DNA from 2 places in the Cellulosimicrobium sp. 22598 genome. Region 2 is predicted to be linked to the other one. Evidence: riboswitches for the same ligand, from Rfam matches in the RefSeq annotation. Region 2 holds a riboswitch; the other holds the start of a gene.
The links. A riboswitch is a leader RNA that binds a small molecule or an ion and turns the genes downstream of it on or off. The one in region 2 is predicted to bind S-adenosylmethionine.
Positions count from the first base shown of each region.

Region 1: linked by a shared signal. The riboswitch ahead of ACTJIY_RS10105 (methylenetetrahydrofolate reductase) and the one ahead of ACTJIY_RS12500 (ABC transporter substrate-binding protein) in region 2 are both predicted to bind S-adenosylmethionine.

Region 1 covers NZ_JBQEMZ010000007.1:232,557-242,435, forward strand. The annotation lists gene ACTJIY_RS10085 (VOC family protein) at 1-80, opposite strand, end outside; gene ACTJIY_RS10090 (DUF2630 family protein) at 173-421, shown strand; gene ACTJIY_RS10095 (hypothetical protein) at 476-727, shown strand; gene metE (5-methyltetrahydropteroyltriglutamate--homocysteine S-methyltransferase) at 785-3,301, opposite strand; gene ACTJIY_RS10105 (methylenetetrahydrofolate reductase) at 3,334-4,329, opposite strand; SAM riboswitch class I at 4,514-4,616, opposite strand; gene ACTJIY_RS10110 (hypothetical protein) at 5,013-5,756, shown strand; gene ACTJIY_RS10115 (LuxR C-terminal-related transcriptional regulator) at 6,087-8,720, shown strand; gene ACTJIY_RS10120 (RNA polymerase sigma factor) at 8,740-9,324, opposite strand; gene ACTJIY_RS10125 (hypothetical protein) at 9,293-9,879, shown strand, end outside.
Region 2 covers NZ_JBQEMZ010000010.1:91,519-101,397, forward strand. The annotation lists gene ACTJIY_RS12480 (LLM class flavin-dependent oxidoreductase) at 1-520, shown strand, start outside; gene ACTJIY_RS12485 (rhodanese-like domain-containing protein) at 616-1,023, shown strand; gene ACTJIY_RS12490 (LLM class flavin-dependent oxidoreductase) at 1,162-2,277, shown strand; gene ACTJIY_RS12495 (LLM class flavin-dependent oxidoreductase) at 2,428-3,525, shown strand; SAM riboswitch class IV at 3,706-3,819, shown strand; gene ACTJIY_RS12500 (ABC transporter substrate-binding protein) at 3,924-5,549, shown strand; gene ACTJIY_RS12505 (ABC transporter permease) at 5,620-6,573, shown strand; gene ACTJIY_RS12510 (ABC transporter permease) at 6,570-7,643, shown strand; gene ACTJIY_RS12515 (dipeptide ABC transporter ATP-binding protein) at 7,640-9,457, shown strand; gene ACTJIY_RS12520 (M20/M25/M40 family metallo-hydrolase) at 9,454-9,879, shown strand, end outside.

The sequences.
Region 1 (9,879 bases), on a different contig from region 2:
CCGAACCCGTCCGCCCAGAACGCGGCGCTCGCGTCGAGGTCGTGGCAGAGCAGGACCGTGCGGCCGATCGTCGTCGTCATGGCGGCGAGCCTAGGCCGTGCCGCCGACACCGCGCCCGCCCGGCGCCCGCCCTCACGGGCGCGCGTGCGCCGTCGGGCATACCGTGGACCGCATGGCGACCGACGGCGGCATCCGCAGGACGATCAGCGACCTCGTCGCGCAGGAGCGCGAGCTCCGCGAGCAGCTCGCGCACGGCGAGATCACCGGCGGGCAGGAGCACGAGCGACTGCGTGCGATCGAGGTCGAGCTCGACCAGTGCTGGGACCTGCTGCGCCAGCGCGACGCGGCCCGCGAGTTCGGGAGCGACCCGGATGCGGCCACCGTGCGCGACCCCGGTACGGTGGAGAACTACCTGGACTGATCGTCGCCGACGACGACGCCCGGGCCCACGCACCGACCTCAGAAGGAGAACGCCATGACCACGACCAGCGAGCAGGCGGCCGACAGCCCCCTCCCCACCGGGACGGAAGGCCGCGACATCCCCGGGCACGCGGGCGCGCTGGCGCGGTTCGTCGTCTCGTTCGCGCTGTTCGTCGGGGGCCTGGTCCTCATGGGGTCGGGCATGTCCGGCGTCGACGGCGGCGTGTGGCTCTTCGTCGGCGGGCTCCTCGCCGCGACGCTCGCGTTCGCCCTCCCGATGGCGGGGACGGGCACGACCGAGCGCTGACCGACACGACGCGGAGGCCGGGTCTCGACGGGACCCGGCCTCCGGCGTGTGCGGGGATCAGCCGAGCGTGGCGCGGACCGCCTTCGCCGCGGCGACCAGGTGCTCGAGCGACGGCACGGTCTCCTCGTAGCGACGCGTCTTGAGGCCGCAGTCCGGGTTGACCCACACGACCGTCGGGTCGATCGACTTCACGGCGAGCTCCAGCAGCTCGGTGACCTCCTCGGCGGAGGGCACGCGCGGGCTGTGGATGTCGTAGACGCCCGGCCCGATGCCGCGCGCGTACCCGGCGTCGCGCAGCTCCGGCACGATCTCCATGCGGGAGCGCGCCGCCTCGACCGACGTCACGTCCGCGTCGAGGCCGTCGATCGCGCCGATGACCTCGCCGAACTCCGAGTAGCACAGGTGCGTGTGGATCTGCGTCGCCGCCTCCACGCCCGACGTCGCGAGCCGGAACGAGCCGACCGACCAGTCGAGGTACGCGGGCTGGTCGGCCTTGCGCAGCGGCAGGAGCTCGCGCAGCGCGGGCTCGTCGACCTGGACGATCCCGATGCCGGCGGCCTCCAGGTCCGCGATCTCGTCGCGCAGCGCGAGGCCCACCTGGTTCGCGGTGTCGCCGAGCGGCTGGTCGTCGCGCACGAACGACCACGCGAGGATCGTCACCGGCCCGGTGAGCATGCCCTTGACCGGCTTCTCGGTGAGCGACGCCGTGTACGCGGACCACTCGACCGTGATCGGCGCAGGCCGCGTGACGTCGCCCCACAGGATCGGCGGGCGGACGCAGCGCGAGCCGTACGACTGGACCCAGCCGTTCGCCGTGACGGCGAACCCGTCGAGGTGCTCCGCGAAGTACTGCACCATGTCGTTGCGCTCGGGCTCGCCGTGCACGAGGACGTCGAGGCCCAGCTCCTCCTGGAGCGCGACGACGCGCGCGATCTCCTCGCGCATCGCGGCCGTGTAGTCCGCGTCCGAGAGCTCGCCCTTCGTCCACAGCGCGCGGGCGCGGCGGATCTCCGGCGTCTGCGGGAACGAGCCGATCGTGGTCGTCGGCAGCGGCGGCAGGTTCAGACGCTCCTGCTGCGCGGCCGCGCGCTCGGCGTAGTCGCCGCGCGCGAAGTCCGCGTCGGTCAGCGCGGCGGCGCGCTCGCGCACCGCGGGCACGACGACGCCGCTCGCCTCCGCGCGCGACGCCACCGCCGCGCGGGACGCCTCGATCTCCGTCGCGACGGCGTCGCGACCCTCCGTGAGCGTGCGGGCGAGCGTCGCGACCTCGCCGACCTTCTGGTCCGCGAACGCGAGCCAGTCGCGCAGGCGCGGGTCGAGCGTCGTGCCCGACGCCGTCCCCGGCTCGGCGAACACCTCGTCCTCCACGTCGTGCGGCACGTGCAGCAGCGACGTCGACGTCCCGACGGCGACCGCACCGGCACCCAGCGTCTGGAGCGCGTCGACGACGTCGAGCTTCGCCGCGAGGTCCGCGCGCCACACGTTGTGCCCGTCGATCACGCCCGCGACGAGCGTCTTCCCGGCGAGGCCGGGGACGCCGCCGTCGGCCGCCGTCGGGACGGCGCCCTTGACGAGGTCGATCGCGATCGCCTCCACGTCGGTGCCCGCGAGGAGCGCGAGCCCGTCCCGCGCGTCGCCGCCGTCGTCCTCGGCACCGGCCTGCAGCCCCCCGAACGGCGCGGCGACGAGGATCGCGGGCCGCGCCCCCTGCGCCGAGCCCGTGATCTCTCCCGAGCCGGAGGACTCCGTGGGGAGCGACCCCGGGTTCGGCACAGGGCGGAGGTCCGTCGCGAGGGTGCGGTAGGCCGACTCCACCGCTGCCGCGAGCTCCGTGAACGGCACGTCGACCGAGTCGGTGACGAGGATCGGCTCGTCGAGCTGGACCCACGGCGCGCCGGCGGCGGCGAGCGCGCGCAGCAGGTCGGCGTAGGCGGCGACGACGTCGTCGAGGCGGTCGAGCGGGCGGAAGCCTGCGGCCGACGACGCAGCGTCGTCGGCGGCCTTGGACAGCGCGAGGAACGTCACCGGCCCGACGACGACGGGTCGCGTGACGACGCCCGCCTCCTTGGCCTCGACGAACTCGCGCACGATGCGGTCGTCCACGAACCGGATCGGGGTGTCCGGGCCGATCTCGGGCACGAGGTAGTGGTAGTTCGTGTCGAACCACTTGGTCATCTCGAGCGGGGCGTCGTCGCCCTGGCCGCGCGCGACGGTGAAGTAGCCCGCGAGGTCGAGGCGGCCCGCGTCGTCGGGCCCGGTGCCGAGGAGCGACGCGAACCGCGACGGGATCGCCCCGAGCGAGGCGGCGACGTCGAGCACCTGGTCGTAGTAGGAGAACGACCCGGGGACGGACGCGTCGTCGGCGCCGAGGCCGAGCTCGACGAGCCGGCGCACGGTCGCGAGGCGCAGCTCGCGGGCCGTGGCCTCGAGCTCGTCGGCCGACGTCTTGCCGGCCCAGAAGGCCTCGACGGCCTTCTTGAGCTCGCGGCGGCGCCCGATGCGGGGGTAGCCGAGCACGGTGCCGGCGGGGAATCCGGCCTGGATCTGGGTAGGGGAGGGTACGGAAGTGGCCATGATCGAAACCTCTTGCTGGTCCGGAGGACCGGTCAGACGGGCGTGCCGTGCGTGGCGGCGCTCGTCGGGGGCAGGGAGGTGCCGGTGACCCACGGCCCGCTGGCCAGGTCCGGGACGAGCGGGGCGGCGGCAGCGCTGGCGCTGCCCCCGGTCCCGCGCGACCCGCCGCCGAGGTGGACACCCTCGAGCAGGTCAAGAGCGGCGCGGTGCTTGTTGAACGTGTACACGTGCAGACCGGGCGCGCCCGCGTCGAGGACGCGCTGCGCGAGGTCGACCGAGTACGCGATCCCGTAGGCGTGCTGCGCCTCCGGGTCGGGCAGGGCGTCGAGCGCGTCCAGCAGGTGCTGGGGCGCGCGCACGCCCGTGAGCTCCTCGACGCGGCGGAGCCGTGCGGGCTCCGTCGTGGGCAGCAGCCCGGCGAGGATGGGGATCGTCACGCCGGCCGCGCGGGCCTCGGCGACGAAGTCGGTGTACGACGACGCGTCGTAGAAGAGCTGCGTGATCGCGAAGCTCGCGCCGGCCTGCTGCTTCTGGAACAGGCGGCGCACCTCCTGGGTGCGCGTCGTGCCGGCGGCGGGGTTGCCGTCGCTGAACGTCGCGACGGCGATCGTCAGCGGCCGGGCCGCGCCGCGCAGGGCCGCGGCCGGGTCGGCCGCGCACCGCGACGCCTCGACCTCGCGCAGGAGCGCGACGAGCTCGGTCGACGACCGGACGCCGTCGGGCGCGGGCTGCCAGTCCGGCTGGTCGCGCGGCGGGTCGCCCCGCAGCGCGAGGAAGCTCCGCACGCCCTCGTCGAGGAAGTCGGAGATGACCTCCTCGACGTCCTCGCGCGACGCCCCGACGCACGTGAGGTGCGCGATCGGCAGCACGGGCGTGCCCTGGAGCAGGCGGCCGACGACGTGGCGAGCCGTCGCGCGGTCGGTGCCCGCCGCGCCGTACGTCACGGACACGAAGTCGGGGTGCGTCGCGACGAGACGGCGTGCCGTCTCCCAGAACTTGGGCGCCGCGTCCGGGCGCCGCGGGGGCATGAGCTCGAACGAGACCGTGGGACGTGCCGCCCCGCCGTGCGCCTGCCCGACGGCGTCCGCGACGCTCACGACGTCGCCTCGCCGGGGCGCGCCACGGCACGCGGCGCCGGGACACGGAAGGGCGCGACCGCCGTCGGGCACGTGCCCGGACGGTGCGCGAAGGATGCCTCTGAGGTCATGCGTCACTCCATCGACCCTGGCGTTAGCACCTTTGTCCTCGGGAGGCTTCCGTCGGCGGGTTGCTGCGGTGTCGTCGAGCCAGGACTCTCGACCGCTCTGGATGGTTGCCACGATCCTACGGGCCATCCGGCATACGGTCGAGGGTGCCCGTCACGTGAGACGGGATGGCGTTGCCCGGGGGTGCCGAGACGTTCGGGGACGTGGGCCGGTGTCCGCGTCCCTGGACGGCGAGAACACGGTGTGAGTGCGATCGCAACGGGGTGACCCCGGGGGTGACCGCGGGTGAAGGATGCTGTGAGTGGTATCACGGGTGGGGCCGGCAAGCATGCTCTCGCCTGCGACGATGCGCGCCGTGGCTCTCAGGAGCGCTCAACTGGACGGTCGTTCAGGTCTACCGTCGAAAGGCGTGGTCGACCCGCTCTGACATGCGATCTGCCCGGCCCCTCTTGGCGGAGTACGAACCGGGCAGATCTCTCCCTCTCAAGGAAGGACCTCACAGTCCCATGCGTATCGCATCGGGGGCAATGCTCGGCGCTGCCCTCATCCTCAGCCTGTCCGCGGCACCCGCGCTCGCTGGCGGGTCCGACTCGCCCACGCCCTACCGCGTGGCCCCGGAAGGGCTCTATCTCCCCGCGGGTGACGCGTTCCCGGACGGTGGCCACGTGAACGTCCGCTACACGGTCGAGGGCGCCGAGCGGTCGGTCGGCATCCACTTCGAGACGCTCAACGACCAGCCGTCGGGCCGGTTCGTCGGCTCGAGCTTCCTCCCGTGGTCGGCGCTCGTCCACTCGGACGACTACTGCATCACGTGGGTCCAGGTCGCCCACTACGACGAGCACTTCGGTGAAGGCGGCCAGGATCCCGTCTGCTCGAGCGTGCCGTCGGACCCGGTTGAGCCGTCAGACCCGGTTGAGCCGTCGGATCCGGTCGAGCCGTCAGACCCGGCCGAGCCGACAGACCCGGCCGAGCCGACAGACCCGGCCGAACCGACAGGTCCGGCCGAGCCCACGCACCCGGCGGACCCGAGCGATCCGGCGGAGCCTGTCGTGCCGTCGCAGCCCGTCGACATGGTCGTGGCCGAGCCGACCACGGACGCCATACCTGGTGCGGCGCAGCCCGCGGAGAAGGGAGAGCTGGCGGCGACGGGGCTTGAGACGGTGCCGGTCGCGGCGGCGTCCGGTGCGCTGCTCCTGGCCGGTGTCCTGCTCGTTGCCGGGCGCCGCCTCGTGCGCCTCCGCGAGGGCTGAGCGGGAGCCGGTTCCCGTGAGGTCGGGCCGTCGCTCCGTCCTGTGGTCACCCTCAGGATCACCCTCCGTACCTCCTGACTTCGCCGGTCCGTGAGGTTGTATCGGGGCAGACGTAGGGCGCGCGGTAACCGTGTCGCCCTGCGTCCTTGTGCCGGGCGCATGACGGATCACCCGTCGTGACTCCGGCCGACCGACGTCTGTCAGAGGTATGGAGCGGTGGCGGAGGCGAGAGACGGCGGACGACAGCGAGAGCAGGGTTCACCCTCGATCAGCGGGTGGCAGCAGGTGCTGACCGGTCGGGAAGAGGCGGGCGGCGCGGGACGGGCCGAGGTGGAAGCGGCGCTTCGCGGTCTGCTCCCGCGTCTGGCGACGACCTCTGCGGCGATCGAGCGTCCGCTCCTTGACGACACGCTCACGAGCACCACCCGTCACGTCCTGGTCCGCGCCGCGCGCGGCTTCGGGAAGACCGTGTCGGTCGCACGGTGGTCGCGGGCCGCGCTCGCCGAGGGCCAGGTGATCGTCTGGCTCTCGGCGTCCGCGAGCGACCCGGCGCGGCGGTGCATCGGTGCCGGAGAGCTCGCGGACCGCGTTCTCGACCAGGTGCGGTACGTGCTCCGGCCCACGGGGTCCACCGATCTCGACGGCGCGGGACCCGGGCGCCTCGGGGCGCTGCTCCGCGCTCTGGGCCCGGTGACCGTCGTCGTCGACGACGTCCGTGCAGGCCATGCAGGCCTCATCGACGCGGCCTGCGCGGCGGCGGTCGCTCTCGGGGCACGGGCGGTCGTGCTGAGCACCGTCGGTCCCACGCCCGTCCGGCGGGGCACAGGCATGGTCGAGGTCGGCATGGCTGCGCTCGCATGGAGCGCGCAGGACACGGTGCGCTTCGCCCGGGTGCGAGGGATCGAGATCACCGAGGAGGTGGCGGGGCTCGTCACCGACGGACTTGGCGGCTACCCGGCGTCGATCGTCACCGCGGTGGCCGACCTGGGTTCGGGCGGTTCGGGAGGAGTCGATCTCCACGACGCGGTCCCCGCCGTCGTCCGTCGAGAGACGACGCGAGCTCTGGGGTCGTTCGTGCCTCCGGAGATCATGCCCTTCCTCCTCGACACCTGCGTCGAGCGTCGTCTCCAGGTGGACGAGCTCGACGACCTGACGGCGGTGCCGGACGCGCGCTCGACGGCTCGGCGACTCGTCGAGGGGGGGATCCTCTACCGTCATGTGGGCGCTGACGCGGGCGTGCTCGAGTACGAGCCCAGGATGCGGCAGAGCCTGCTCTCGCACCTGCGCTATCTGGATCCGGCCGGCTACGTGCGCCGCTTCCAGCAGCGTGTGGACGCTCACGTCGCCCGGGGGGCCACGTGGGCGGCCCTCTCGCGGGCGCTCGACTCCAGAGAGCCCGGAGTCGTGGACCGCGCGCTGGTCGCGACCTGGCCCGACCTGCTCGCCGTCAGCTCCGGGCCGGGCTTCGACGAGCTGTGGCGCAGCGCCGTCGAACGATGTCCGGAGAGCATCCCGGGCCGACTCCGCATCCTGCGCGCGGCGATACGACCCACGATCGGCCGCATCGAGTCGCTCGACGAGCACGACGAGCCTCTTGCCGAGGCCGTCGCGCCGACGACCGCATCGCCTGAAGCGCGGGCGTTGGACGCCTTCTGTCGGGTCGCACTCCTGCGCCGCGCCGGCCTGTACGACAAGTCCTTGCAGGCGGCACAGGGTGCGCTCGACGATCTCGGTGCCGACCGCGGCGCGCCGCGGTCGATCGGCGCGGCAGTGCTGCTCGAGCTGCAGGCGTCGATGAGCGCGCTCTGCGCAGGTCTGGTCCGGGTCGCGGCAGCGTTCGCCGACTCGGCCTCGCAGCGGGCCACACGCTCGGGTGCGCTCTCCGTCGCTGCCGTGGCGTGCGAGCTGGCGGCGGTCGCGGAGGCGTGTGGTGGTGATCTCGTGGCCGCGGACGAGTGGGTGCGCGAGTCGCGGTCCTTGCCGGCCCCGCCCGCCTGGTGGCGCGGGTGCGGGGGGGACGTCCCGTCGGTCGTCGCAGCGCTGGTCCACCTGGAGGGTCGCCGTATCGACGAGGCCAAGGCGTCGCTCGGGAGGAGCATCGAGAGGCCGGGCGGTGACCTCTGGTTCGTGCGGAGGCATGTGATGGCGGTGATGGCCGAGCTCAGCGGTACTCCGGATCTCGCGCTCGACGTCCTGGTGGCGGATGCCGCGAGGAGAGGCATGGCGGTCGAGCCCGACGCGAGCGAGCGGCGCGCACCTTTCCTGGTCGTGCAGGACGTCGCTCGCTTGCACCTGGTGGCGGGTCGCGGTGCAGCCGCCATCCGCGTCGCCGACACCCTCCCGCGGTCCGCGCCGGTCCGAGACGTCGTCAACGCCCATGCGCTCGTGGCGAGCGGGAGCCTGGTCGAGGCGTTCCGTCGCGTCGCGAGGCTCGGCGAGAGGGCCCGGCTGACGACGGGGGCTCGCATCGAGGGCCTCGCCGTCACGGCCAGCGCACTCGTGGCGCTGGGAGAGAAGGACCAGGCCCGCGCGGAGATGCGGCGGGCGTGGGGCCTTGCGCGCCGGGCGAACGCGCTGCTCGAGCTCCGGTGGGCCTCTCCTGAGGCGATGGACCTCCTGCTCGCGGACGTCGACGGTGCGGAGCGTGCCGAGCTGGAGCCGGTGGCGGAGCTTGGGCGGCGGGCCTCGCCCGAGGGCGGGACGGTCCTGCTGCCCGAGCGTCAGCTCCTCGTGCTCCAGCTCGTCGTCGACGGGCTGAGCGGCCCCGAGATCGCCCGCAGGCTCTACGTCTCGCACAACACGGTGAAGACTCAGATCCGCGAGATCTACCGTCGCCTGGGCACCCACACGCGTGCGGAGACGGTGATGCGCGCGAAGCAGCTCGGTCTCGTCGCGGCGAGCCGGGGAGCGGTCCGGCGCGGCGTGAACGCGGCCTCGGCGGCAGGTACGAAGCAACATCGATGACGGCGCCGGTCGGCCCCGGCTAGGGCTCCGTCGTCACCTGCCCGTGGTGGCGCAGATAGGCGTGTCGGAGGCGTTGCCGCGCCCGCCGCGCGAGGGACGACACGGCGTTGGGGCTGATCCCGAGCACGTCGGCCAACTCTGCGGGCGAAGCGCCCAGGACCTCGATGTGCCAGAGCACCTTCTGCCATCGTGCCGGGAGAGCGGCGAACGCGTCGAGGACGCGATGTCGCTCGATCTCGTCCAAGAGAACGTCTGGATCGTGGTGGGTCCCGTCGAGCCGGTGCAGGTCCGTCGCCCGGACGCGGTCCTGGGACCGCAGCGTGGACCACGCGACGCGTCTCACGATCGTCAGGAGGTAGGCCCGCACGTGCCGTGACGGACCGCGTCCGGCGCGGATCACACCCAGGAGGGCCGTGAAGGACTCGGCGACCACGTCGTCGGCCCAGGACGGGCCGACGAGCGCCCTGGCCACGACCAGTGCGTACGGTCGGTGAGAGCGGTAGAGCGCAGCGAACGCGTCGTCGTCGCCCTCGCGCAGCCTGGCCACGAGCTGCTCGTCCGAGAGGGGCGCCGTGAGCGAGGGCGACCCGGTGTCGAGGGTCACCTGTTCAGGGAAACGCGCGAGCGTGGCCTGCGCGCGGCAGGAGAGGGTGATTCGGCGGGCGAGCGACGTGTCGGTCCCGGTCCGTCATGAGACGGGTCCGCGGACGTCCTTCTCCACGATGACCACGACCGGGGCAGGCGCGCCGCTCGACGAGCTGTGCGAGAGGTGGCGCGCGGCGACGTTCGCAGCGGGCTGGGACGCGCTCGCGGACTGGGCGGTCCCCGCGGTGGTCCACGTGGCTGCCGCGCACCTGGGAGGCCGGGACGTCACCGGGCCTGCGCGAGCCCTCGGCATCGCTCGCGCGAACGCGGGGGTCGGTATCGCCGACGGGATCCGGGATCTGGCGGTCTTGTACTCCCTGGGCGGCGCAGGTCTGCCCGGCCCCGTCGTCGCGGCTCTCGCCGACGGGTGGGAGCGGACGTCGGGCATGCTGGGCGGGGCGGCAGCGCACGGGAGCCTGAGCGGTCTCGGGACGGTGGACGACTTCCTGAGCGGCTGTGGCGCGGTCGTCGCCTCCTATCGCCACGGCCGGGAGGGCGACGTGCCGATCGTCGT
Region 2 (9,879 bases):
CGCGCGCGTCGCGGGCGAGCTCGGGCTGCCGATCGCCGCGAACTACCACGTGGCGCCGTCGGCGACGATCGACACCGTCGCCGCCTACCGCGCGGCGTTCCGGCCGGGCGTGCTCGACGAGCCGTACGTCGTCGTGTCCGCCGACGTGCTCGTCGCCGACACGATCGAGCGCGCCCGGGAGCTCGCGACACCGTTCGCGGACTGGGTGCTCTCCATCCGCCGCGGCGCCGACGGCGCGATCGCGTACCCCGAGCCGGGTACGTCGCCCGCGTGGGAGGACCGCCCGGAGGCCGAGCGCGCGCTCGTCGCGGACCGCGTCGACACGCGCATCGTCGGCGACCCGGAGACGGTCGTGCAGCGGCTCGACACGCTGCGCCGCGCGACGGGTGCCGACGAGCTGCTCGTCACCACCGCGACCCACGACGCCGACGACGCCCGTCGCTCGTTCGAGCTGCTCGCCGAGCACTGGTTCGCGGGAAGCCCCGCCCCCGCCACACCCGCACTCGTCACCACCCCCTAACGCGAGATCGACCCGCGCGTCGCCAGATCGACCTCCTGAGGGTCGATCTCGGACGTGCGGGTCGATCTCGCGACGATCCCTCGAAGGAGAAACCCATGACGACCACCCCACCCCTCCAGGCCGCGACCGACGCCGCGGCCAAGGTCGCCGACGGCGCGCTGCTCATCGACGTGCGCTCCGCCGGCGGCCGCGCCGCGCACGGCGAGATCCCCGGCGCCACGCTCGCCGACCGCCACGACCTCGACGCCCTGTTCGGTCCCGCCGAGAACCCGGCGATCTCGCTCGACACGCCCGTCGTCGTCGTGTGCGGGTCGCCGAACGGCTCCGGACCCGTCGCCGAGGCGCTCGCCGAGCGCGGGTACACGAACGTCTCGCACGTCGACGGCGGCTTCCCGGCCTGGAAGGACGCCGGCCTCCCGGCGTCGGAGCCGGTCGAGGCGTCGCCCGCGACGTCTCCGGAGTCGACGGCGTCCCCGGACCCGACGGCGCCCGCCCGGTCCTGAGCGGCCGACCGGGCCGCACCACGTCCGCCCGGTCCTGAGCGGCCGACCGGACCGCACCACGTCCGCCCGGCTCGCGCAGCACCGGCACCGCGAACCCGCACCCGCGCACCATCCACGACGACACCCACGGAGATCCTCATGCCCGTCGAGTTCCTCGGCATCGCCACGACCAACGACGCGTCGGAGACCACCGAGCGCACGACCGTCGCGTTCGACCCTGCCTACCTCGAGCGCCTCGTGCGTGCGCACGAGGACAACGGCTGGACGCGCGTCCTCTTCGCGTACGGCTCCTCCGGCCCGGAGCCCGCCGCGCTCGCCGCCTACACCGCCGCTCGCCTGCAGTCGATCGAGCTGCTGCTCGCGCACCGGCCCAACGTGTCCTACCCGACGTACGCCGCCAAGACGTTCGCGACGCTCGACCAGCTCTCCGGCGGGCGGCTCTCCGTCCACTTCATCACCGGCGGCAACGACCACGAGCAGGGCCGCGAGGGCGACACGCTGACCAAGGACGAGCGGTACGCGCGCACCCACGAGTACATCCAGATCGTCAAGCAGGCCTGGTCGAGCGCCGAGCCGTTCGACCACCACGGGCCGTTCTACGACTTCGACGACTTCGTGCTCGACGCCAAGCCGTTCGAGGGCCGCACCCCGACCATCTCGTTCGGCGGGTCGTCGGACGCCGCGTTCCGCGTCGGCGCGGCCGAGGCCGACATCTACGCCGTCTGGGGCGAGCCGCTCGACCGCACGGCCGAGCAGATCGCGCGCGTGCACGCCGAGGCCGCCGCCGCAGGCCGGGCCACCCCGCCGCGCATCCACGCCGCGTTCCGGCCGATCGTCGCGCCGACCGAGGAGCTCGCCTGGGAGAAGGCGCACCGCATCCTCGACCGGATCGAGGCGCGCAAGGCCGCCGCGGGGGGACAGCTCAGCCGTCGGCACCCGATCGACAAGCCCGAGAACGCGGGTTCCCAGCGCCTGCTCGAGATCGCCGCCCAGGGCGAGCGCTTCGACACCGCCCTGTGGACCGCGACCGCGAAGGCCACCGGCGGCGCCGGCAACTCCAACGCGCTCGTCGGCACGCCCGAGCAGGTCGCGGAGGCGCTCCTCGCGTACTACGACCTCGGCGTCCGCGTCATCTCCGCCCGCGGCTACGACCTGCTCGACGACGCGATCGACTTCGGCCGCTACGTCATCCCGATCGTCCGCGAGGAGGTCGCGAAGCGCGACGCCGAGGCCGCGGAGGCCGCCGCGGCCTGACGGTCCGCGACCGAGATCGGCAGAGAAGGACGAGGTCGGCAGCCCCGGCCGAGATCGGCGTGTGCACGTGCCGACCTCGACCGGCGCTGCCGATCTCGCTGGCGGGCCCGCCCGGCCCGACCACGGACGACGACAGCAAGGAGCAGGACCGTGCGGTTCCAGGTACTCGACATCGTGTTCAACCCGCCCCACCCCGTGACCGGGGAGGCGGTCGCGCCGTCCGACCGGTTGAACCGGGTGGTGGAGACGGCGGTGCTGGCGGAGGAGCTCGGCTTCGACTCGTTCGCGGTGGGGGAGCGGCACGCGGGGGAGGTGCTGTCGTCGGCGCCGACGGTGATCCTCGGTGCGGTCGCGGCGCGGACGTCGCGCATCCTGCTGAGCACGGGCGTCACCGTGCTGTCGCTGCTCGACCCGATCCGGGTCGCCGAGGACCTCGCGACGGTGGACCAGCTCAGCCGCGGGCGGCTGGAGATCGTCATCGGCAAGGGCAACGAGGTGCTCCAGTACCCGCTGCTGGGGCTCGACATCGACAAGCAGTACGAGTACCTCCAGGAGAACTACGAGCTGCTGCGCCTGCTGCTGTCGGAGGAGGACGTGAGCTGGAGCGGGCGGCACCGCCACGCGCTGGAGCACGCGACGACGCTGCCGCGTCCGTTCGCGGGGCCGTTCCGGATCTGGCACGGGTCGGCGACGTCGCGCTTCGCGGTGGACCTCGCGGCCCGGTACGGGGACCCGATCGTCAGCGCCAACGCGTTGCAGCCGCGCGAGAACTACCAGGTGCTCATCGACCGGTACCGCGAGCAGTACGCGGCGCACGGGCACGACCCGGCGTACGGGTTCGTGGGATCCGGCTCGGGCGGGCTGTTCCTCGCCGACACGACGGAGGAGGCGATCGAGCAGTACCGCCCGATCTACGAGGGCCAGGTCGCGGCGGCGGCGCGTCGGGGCTACGGGCCGGACGCCGTCGGGAAGGCGCCGAGCTTCCGGACGGTCGAGGACGCCGTCGAGCGCGGTCCGGCGCTGGTGGGCTCGCCGGAGCGCGTCGCGGAGAAGATCCTCGACTACCACGCGTCCTACGGGCACGACCTCCAGTCCGTCTCGGTCAACCACCTGATCCCCGCGGCGCAGCAGGAGGACGTGCTGCGCCGGTTCGCGGAGGAGGTCGTGCCCGTCGTGCAGGCCGAGGTGAAGACCGACCTGTGGAGCCCGGCCGACGCCCGCCGCGCGGCGGGGTTCACCGCGGCCTGAGCGATCCCGCCGGACCGGAGGGGAGGGCCCCGTCTCGCCCGGCGAGGTGGGCCCTCGCCGTGCTCGTGGCAGCCCCGCCGACGGGTCACGACGTCGCGGAGCAGGAAACAACCGTCCGCCTGGCGGGACGACCGTCTCGATACTTGACTCAACCGGTCGAGATTGTCTTTCCTGCTCCCAGGTGACGAGCGTCAGCACGCAGGCCCGGCTCGCTGACCAGCAACCCTTCGACGTGACGGGGTGCTCCGGGAACGACCTGACCGCGTGGCTCCCGCCGCGCGGTAAGCACGGCACCCCGGTGGGTTCCCCCGCCGCGCCGGCCCTCGGCCCGGCGCGGACGACCACCGGCGCCGGACGACCGCCGGTCCTCAGCCGGCACACGAGGAGAGCAGCACGACATGATCCCCACACCTCACCGACGCCGGTCCCTGACCGCCGCCGCGGCCGCCGCCGCGACGGGTCTCCTGCTCGCCGCGTGCGGTGGCGGCACCGGCACCTCCGACGACGACGGGTCGCCCAGCCCGTCCGGCGAGCCGGTCGCGGGCGGCGACCTGACCTTCGCGATCACCGTCGACTCGCACTGCATCGACCCGCAGCAGGTCGGCAACAACGACGCCATCGCGGCGGCCCGCCAGACCGTCGCCTCCCTCACCGCGCAGGACCCGGAGACGGGCGAGATCCTGCCGTGGCTCGCGGAGAGCTGGGAGGTGAACGAGGACGCGTCGAGCTACACGTTCCACCTGCGCGACGACGCGACCTACGCCGACGGCACGCCGATCGACGCCGAGTCGGTCAAGACGAACTTCGACGCGATCGTCGCGCTCGGCGCGACGGCGTCGCTCGGGTCGCAGTACCTCGTCGGCTACGAGGGCACGACGGTCACGGACCCGCAGACCCTCACGGTCGACTTCGCGGCGCCGAGCGCCCAGTTCCTCCAGGCGACCTCGACGTTCTCGCTCGGCCTCCTCGCGCCGTCGTCGGCCGACCTGAGCGTCGAGGACCGCTGCGCGGGCAAGTTCGTCGGCTCCGGCCCGTTCTCCGTCAAGTCCTACACGCAGGACCAGGAGATCGTGCTCGAGAAGGTCGCAGGCTACGCGTGGGGCTCGGAGGCCAACGACCACCAGGGCGAGGCCTACCTCGACACGGTGACGTTCAAGGTCATCCCCGAGGCGAGCGTGCGCAGCGGCAGCCTGCAGTCCGGGCAGATCGACGCCACGGCCGCGATCTCGACCGTCGACCTCCCGCAGTTCGACGGGAACGGGTTCTGGCTCGAGTACCGCGCCAACCCGGGCGTCGTGTTCAACCTCTTCCCCAACGAGTCGAGCCCGCTCGCGGGCGACGAGGCCGTGCGGACGGCGATCCTCAAGGGCATCGACCGCGAGCAGATCGCGGACACCGTGCTCAGCGCGCAGGACGAGCCGGCCACGAGCGTCCTGTCGCACTCGACCCCGCTCTACGAGAGCGTCGCGGACGAGCTCGCCTACGACCCGGAGGGCGCGAAGAAGATCCTCGACGACGCGGGCTGGGTCGAGGGCGCCGACGGCGTGCGAGAGAAGGACGGCCAGAAGCTCTCCACGACCGTGACGTTCTGGCAGGTGCCGGAGCCGCTCGAGCTAGTCCAGCAGCAGCTCGGGCAGATCGGCGTGGACCTCCAGCTCCAGCACGTGACCGTCGCGGAGTCGCAGGCGATCAAGGAGAGCGGCGACTTCGACTTCGACTACTACAACCTCACGCGCTCCGACCCGGACGTGCTGCGCACGATCTTCTCGGCGAATGCGCGCAACATCAACCAGCGCGACGCGGAGGAGGTCGACGACCTGCTCGACGCGTCGGCCGCGGCGACCGACCCGGCCGAGCGCCAGGAGCTCGTCACGGAGGCGTCGCGCCTGCTCGTGCAGAAGGGGCACGCGATCCCGGTCTACGAGCTCTCGACGACCATCGCGGCCGCCGACACGGTCCACGGCCTGACGTTCGAGGCGTCGTCGCGCCTCGACTTCTACGACGCCTGGGTCACCCAGGGCTGACCCGCCGGGCCCGCCTGCCCGACGTCGCGGCGTCGGGCAGGCGGGCATCCCCCACGGAAGGAGGCCGACCATGGGCCGGTACGTCCTGCGTCGCGCCGGGCAGGGCCTGTTCGTGCTCTGGGCGGCGTTCACCATCTCGTTCTTCGTCCTCTACCTGCTGCCCAGCGACCCGGCCGCGCTCATGGCGAGCGGCGGGGGCGAGGCGGACCAGGTGGACCCCGCGCTGCTCGACGCCCTGCGCGCGCAGTACGGCCTCGACCGGCCCGTGCTCGTGCAGTACGCCGACGCGCTGTGGCACGCGCTGCGCCTCGACTTCGGGACGTCGTACGCGTCCGGGGCGCCCGCGACGCAGCTCGTGCTCCAGGCGCTCCCGGAGACGCTCCGGCTCACGGCCGCGGCGCTCGTCCTCGCCGTCGTGGCGGGCGCGGGCATCGCGATCGCGAGCACGTTCCCGCGCGCGGCCTGGCTGCGCCACGCGCTCGCGTCGCTCCCCCCGCTCGGCGTCGCCCTGCCGCCGTTCTGGCTGGGCCTGCTCCTGCTGCAGTGGTTCTCCTTCCAGATCCCGCTGTTCCCCGCGATCGGCAACGAGGGCGCGATCAGCCTCGTGCTGCCGGCGATCACGCTCGCCGTCCCGGCGAGCGCCGCGCTCGCCCAGGTGCTCGCGCGGAGCCTGCGCGGGACGCTCGGTGAGCCGTACGTCGAGACGGCGCGCGCGAAGGGCGCGAGCCGGGCGCGCGTGCACTTCGGCCACGCGCTGCGCAACGCCGCGATCCCCGCGCTGACCGTCCTGGGGGTCGTCGTGGGCGGGCTGCTCGGCGGCACGGTCGTCACGGAGACGGTGTTCTCGCGCGCGGGCCTCGGGCGACTCACGGTCACGTCCGTGGACGCGCAGGACATCCCCGTCGTGCAAGCGGTCGTCGTGCTCTCCGCGCTCGTGTTCGTGGTCGTCACGCTCGTGGTCGACCTGCTCTACCCCCTGCTCGACCCCCGGATCGACGCACGACAGAAGGCGGTGGCCGCATGAGCACCAGGCCAGGGGTGCGCATCGTGCTCCGCGACGCGGTCGAGGTCCCGACGACCGCGAGCGACCGCGCGACCGCTCCGACGCGAGACGTCCCGCGGACGGACGTCCCGCCGTCGGGCGACGCGCGGCCGGGGAGCCCGGAGGTCCCCGAGCCGCGGGCGCCCGAGGAGATCGAGGTCGAGGACCGCGAGGACGCGCGCGCGATCCTCCGGCACGGCCGCGTGCGGACCCAGGGCACGGCGGGCCGGTGGCGGCGCGGGGTGCGGTACGCCGTGCGGCGTCCCGGGCTGGTCGTCGCCGTGCTCGTCGTCCTGCTCGTCACGGCGTGGGCGGTCGTCCCGCAGCTCTTCACGGCGTACGACCCGCTGACGGGCGTGCCCGCGGACCGGCTCCAGCCGCCGTCGGGCGCGCACCTGTTCGGCACCGACCACCTGGGTCGCGACGTGTACGCGCGCGTCGTCCACGGCGCGTCGGCGTCGCTCAGCGCGACCGTCATCGCGGTCGCGGTCGGGCTCGTCGCCGGGTCGCTGCTCGGCCTGCTCGCGGGGTTCGTGCGCGGGTGGGTGGACGACGTCGTCGGCCGGTTCGTCGACGTGCTGCTCGCGATCCCCAGCATCCTGCTCTCGCTCGCGATCATCACGGCGCTCGGGTTCGGGACGCTCAAGGTCGCGATCGCCGTCGGCATCACGAGCGTCGCGACGTTCGCGCGCGTCATGCGGGCCGAGGTCCTGCGCACCTCGACGTCGGTGTACGTCGAGGCGGCCCGTGCGTCGGGGGTGCGCTGGTACGGCGTGCTCGGGCGTCACGTGCTGCCCAACTCGACGGGACCGGTGCTCGCGCTCGTCGCGCTCGAGCTCGGGACGGCCGTGCTCGCCATCTCGGCGCTGAGCTTCCTCGGCTACGGGACGCCGCCGCCCGCGCCCGAGTGGGGGTCGCTCGTCTCGGGCGGGCGCGACTACCTGGCCACCGCGTGGTGGCTCACGACCATGCCGGGCCTCGTGATCGTCGCCGTCGTGCTGTCGGCGAACCGCATCGCGCGAGCCCTGGAACGGACCGGAGGGGACGCATGACCGCCACGACGCCGACCACCCAGGAGCGTCCCGGCCCGACGTCGGGCGAGGCGCCCGCGCTCGAGATCCGCGGTCTCGAGGTCGTCTACCGCACGCGCGACGGCGGCTCGTACGCCGCCGTCCGCGGCGTCGACCTCACGGTCGGGGCGGGCGAGGTCGTCGCGCTCGTGGGCGAGTCCGGGTCGGGCAAGAGCACGACGGCGCACGCGGCCCTGCACCTGCTCGCGCGCGGGGGAGCGGTGACGGGCGGGACCATCCGCCTCGGTGGGCGCGACGTCGGACGGCTCTCCGAGAAGGAGTGGCAGCAGGTGCGCGGCCGCGACGTCGGGCTCGTGCCGCAGGACCCGACGGTGTCCCTCAACCCCGTCACGCGCGTGGGCGACCAGGTCGCGGAGGTGCTCGTCATCCACGGGCTCGCGCGGCGCAAGGAGGCGCGCGAGCGCGCGGTCGAGCTGCTGCGCCAGGCCGGGATCGACGACCCGGAGGCCCGCGCACGGCAGTACCCGTCGCAGCTCTCCGGCGGGATGCGCCAGCGCGTGCTCATCGCGATCGCCGTCGCGGCCCGGCCGCGCCTCGTCGTCGCGGACGAGCCCACGAGCGCGCTCGACGTGACCGTCCAGCGCCGCATCCTCGACCACCTCGACGGCCTCGTGCGCGACCTGGGCACCGCGGTCCTGCTCATCACGCACGACCTCGGCGTCGCGGCGGACCGCGCCGACCGGATCGTCGTGCTCGAGCGCGGGGTCGTCGTCGAGGAGGGCACCGCGGACCAGGTGCTGCACGACCCGCGCCACCCCTACACCCAGCAGCTCATCGCCGCGGCGCCGAGCCTCGCGAGCTCGCGCCTCGTCGCGGGCGGCACGCCGGAGACGGCGCCGGACGACGGCGTCGTGCCGCGCGCCGACGCGAGCCGCGCCGCGGTCGCGAGCCGCGCCGACGGTCAGGGGACCGCGGTGCCCGACGGCGCCGGCCCGGACACCGCGAGCGTGCCTGTCCTCGCGGTGCGGGACCTGCGCAAGGAGTTCACGCTGCCGCGCGGGTCGGCGCACCGGACGCTCGTCGCCGTGGACGGCGTGAGCTTCGCCGTCGGGCGCGGCGAGACGTATGCGCTCGTGGGGGAGTCGGGGTCGGGCAAGAGCACGACGGCGCGCCTCGCCCTCCGGCTCGAGCGGCCCACCGCGGGCACGGTGGAGTTCGCGGGCGAGGACATCACGACGGCGCGCGGCGAGCGGCTGCGGTCGCTGCGTCGCGGCTTCCAGGTGGTCTACCAGTCCCCGTACGCGTCGCTCGACCCGCGGTTCACCGTCGAGCAGATCGTCACCGAGCCGCTCCGGGCGTACCGGGTCGGGTCGCCGTCCGAGCGGGCGGACCGGGCACGTGCGCTCGTCGAGGACGTCGCGCTCCCGCCCGACGTGCTCCGCCGGGGACCGCGCGAGCTCTCGGGCGGGCAGCGCCAGCGCGTCGCCATCGCGCGGGCGCTCGCCCTGAACCCGGCGCTCGTCGTCCTCGACGAGCCCGTCTCGGCGCTCGACGTGTCCGTGCAGGCACAGATCCTCGAGCTGCTCGTGCGGCTCCAGGCCGAGCACGGGCTCGCGTACCTGTTCATCTCGCACGACCTCGCGGTCGTGCGGCAGGTGTCCGACCACGTCGGCGTCATGCACCGCGGGCGCGTCGTCGAGCAGGGCCCGGCCGAGCAGATCCTGCTCGACCCGCAGGAGGAGTACACGCGCGAGCTCGTCGCGGCCATCCCCGGCCGCCGCGCGCTCCAGGACGCGCCCCGGGCGTCGTCCACGACAGCAGGGAGCGCACGATGACCGTCACCGCACGACCCACAGCGCCCGGCGCCCGGCCCGGGACCAGGGCGACGCCCGGGCCGCGCGTGCTCGCGGAGCCCGCCCCCGCGCCGTCGCGCACCGAGCTCGCGGGCCGCACCACCGAGCTGCTCCAGGCGATGATCCGCAACGCGTGCGTCAACGACGGCACCGTCGGCTCGGGGCAGGAAGTGCGCAACGCGCGCGCCGTCGCCGACGCGCTCGACGGCCTCGACCTCGAGGTCGAGTGGGTCGAGCCGCGCCCCGGCCGCACGTCGCTCGTCGCGCGCCTGCGCGGCACGGACCCGGAGGCGCCCTCGCTCGCGCTCGTCGGGCACACCGACGTCGTGCCCGTCGAGCCGGAGGGGTGGACGCGCGACCCGTTCGGCGGCGAGCTCGTCGACGGCTGGGTGTGGGGTCGTGGC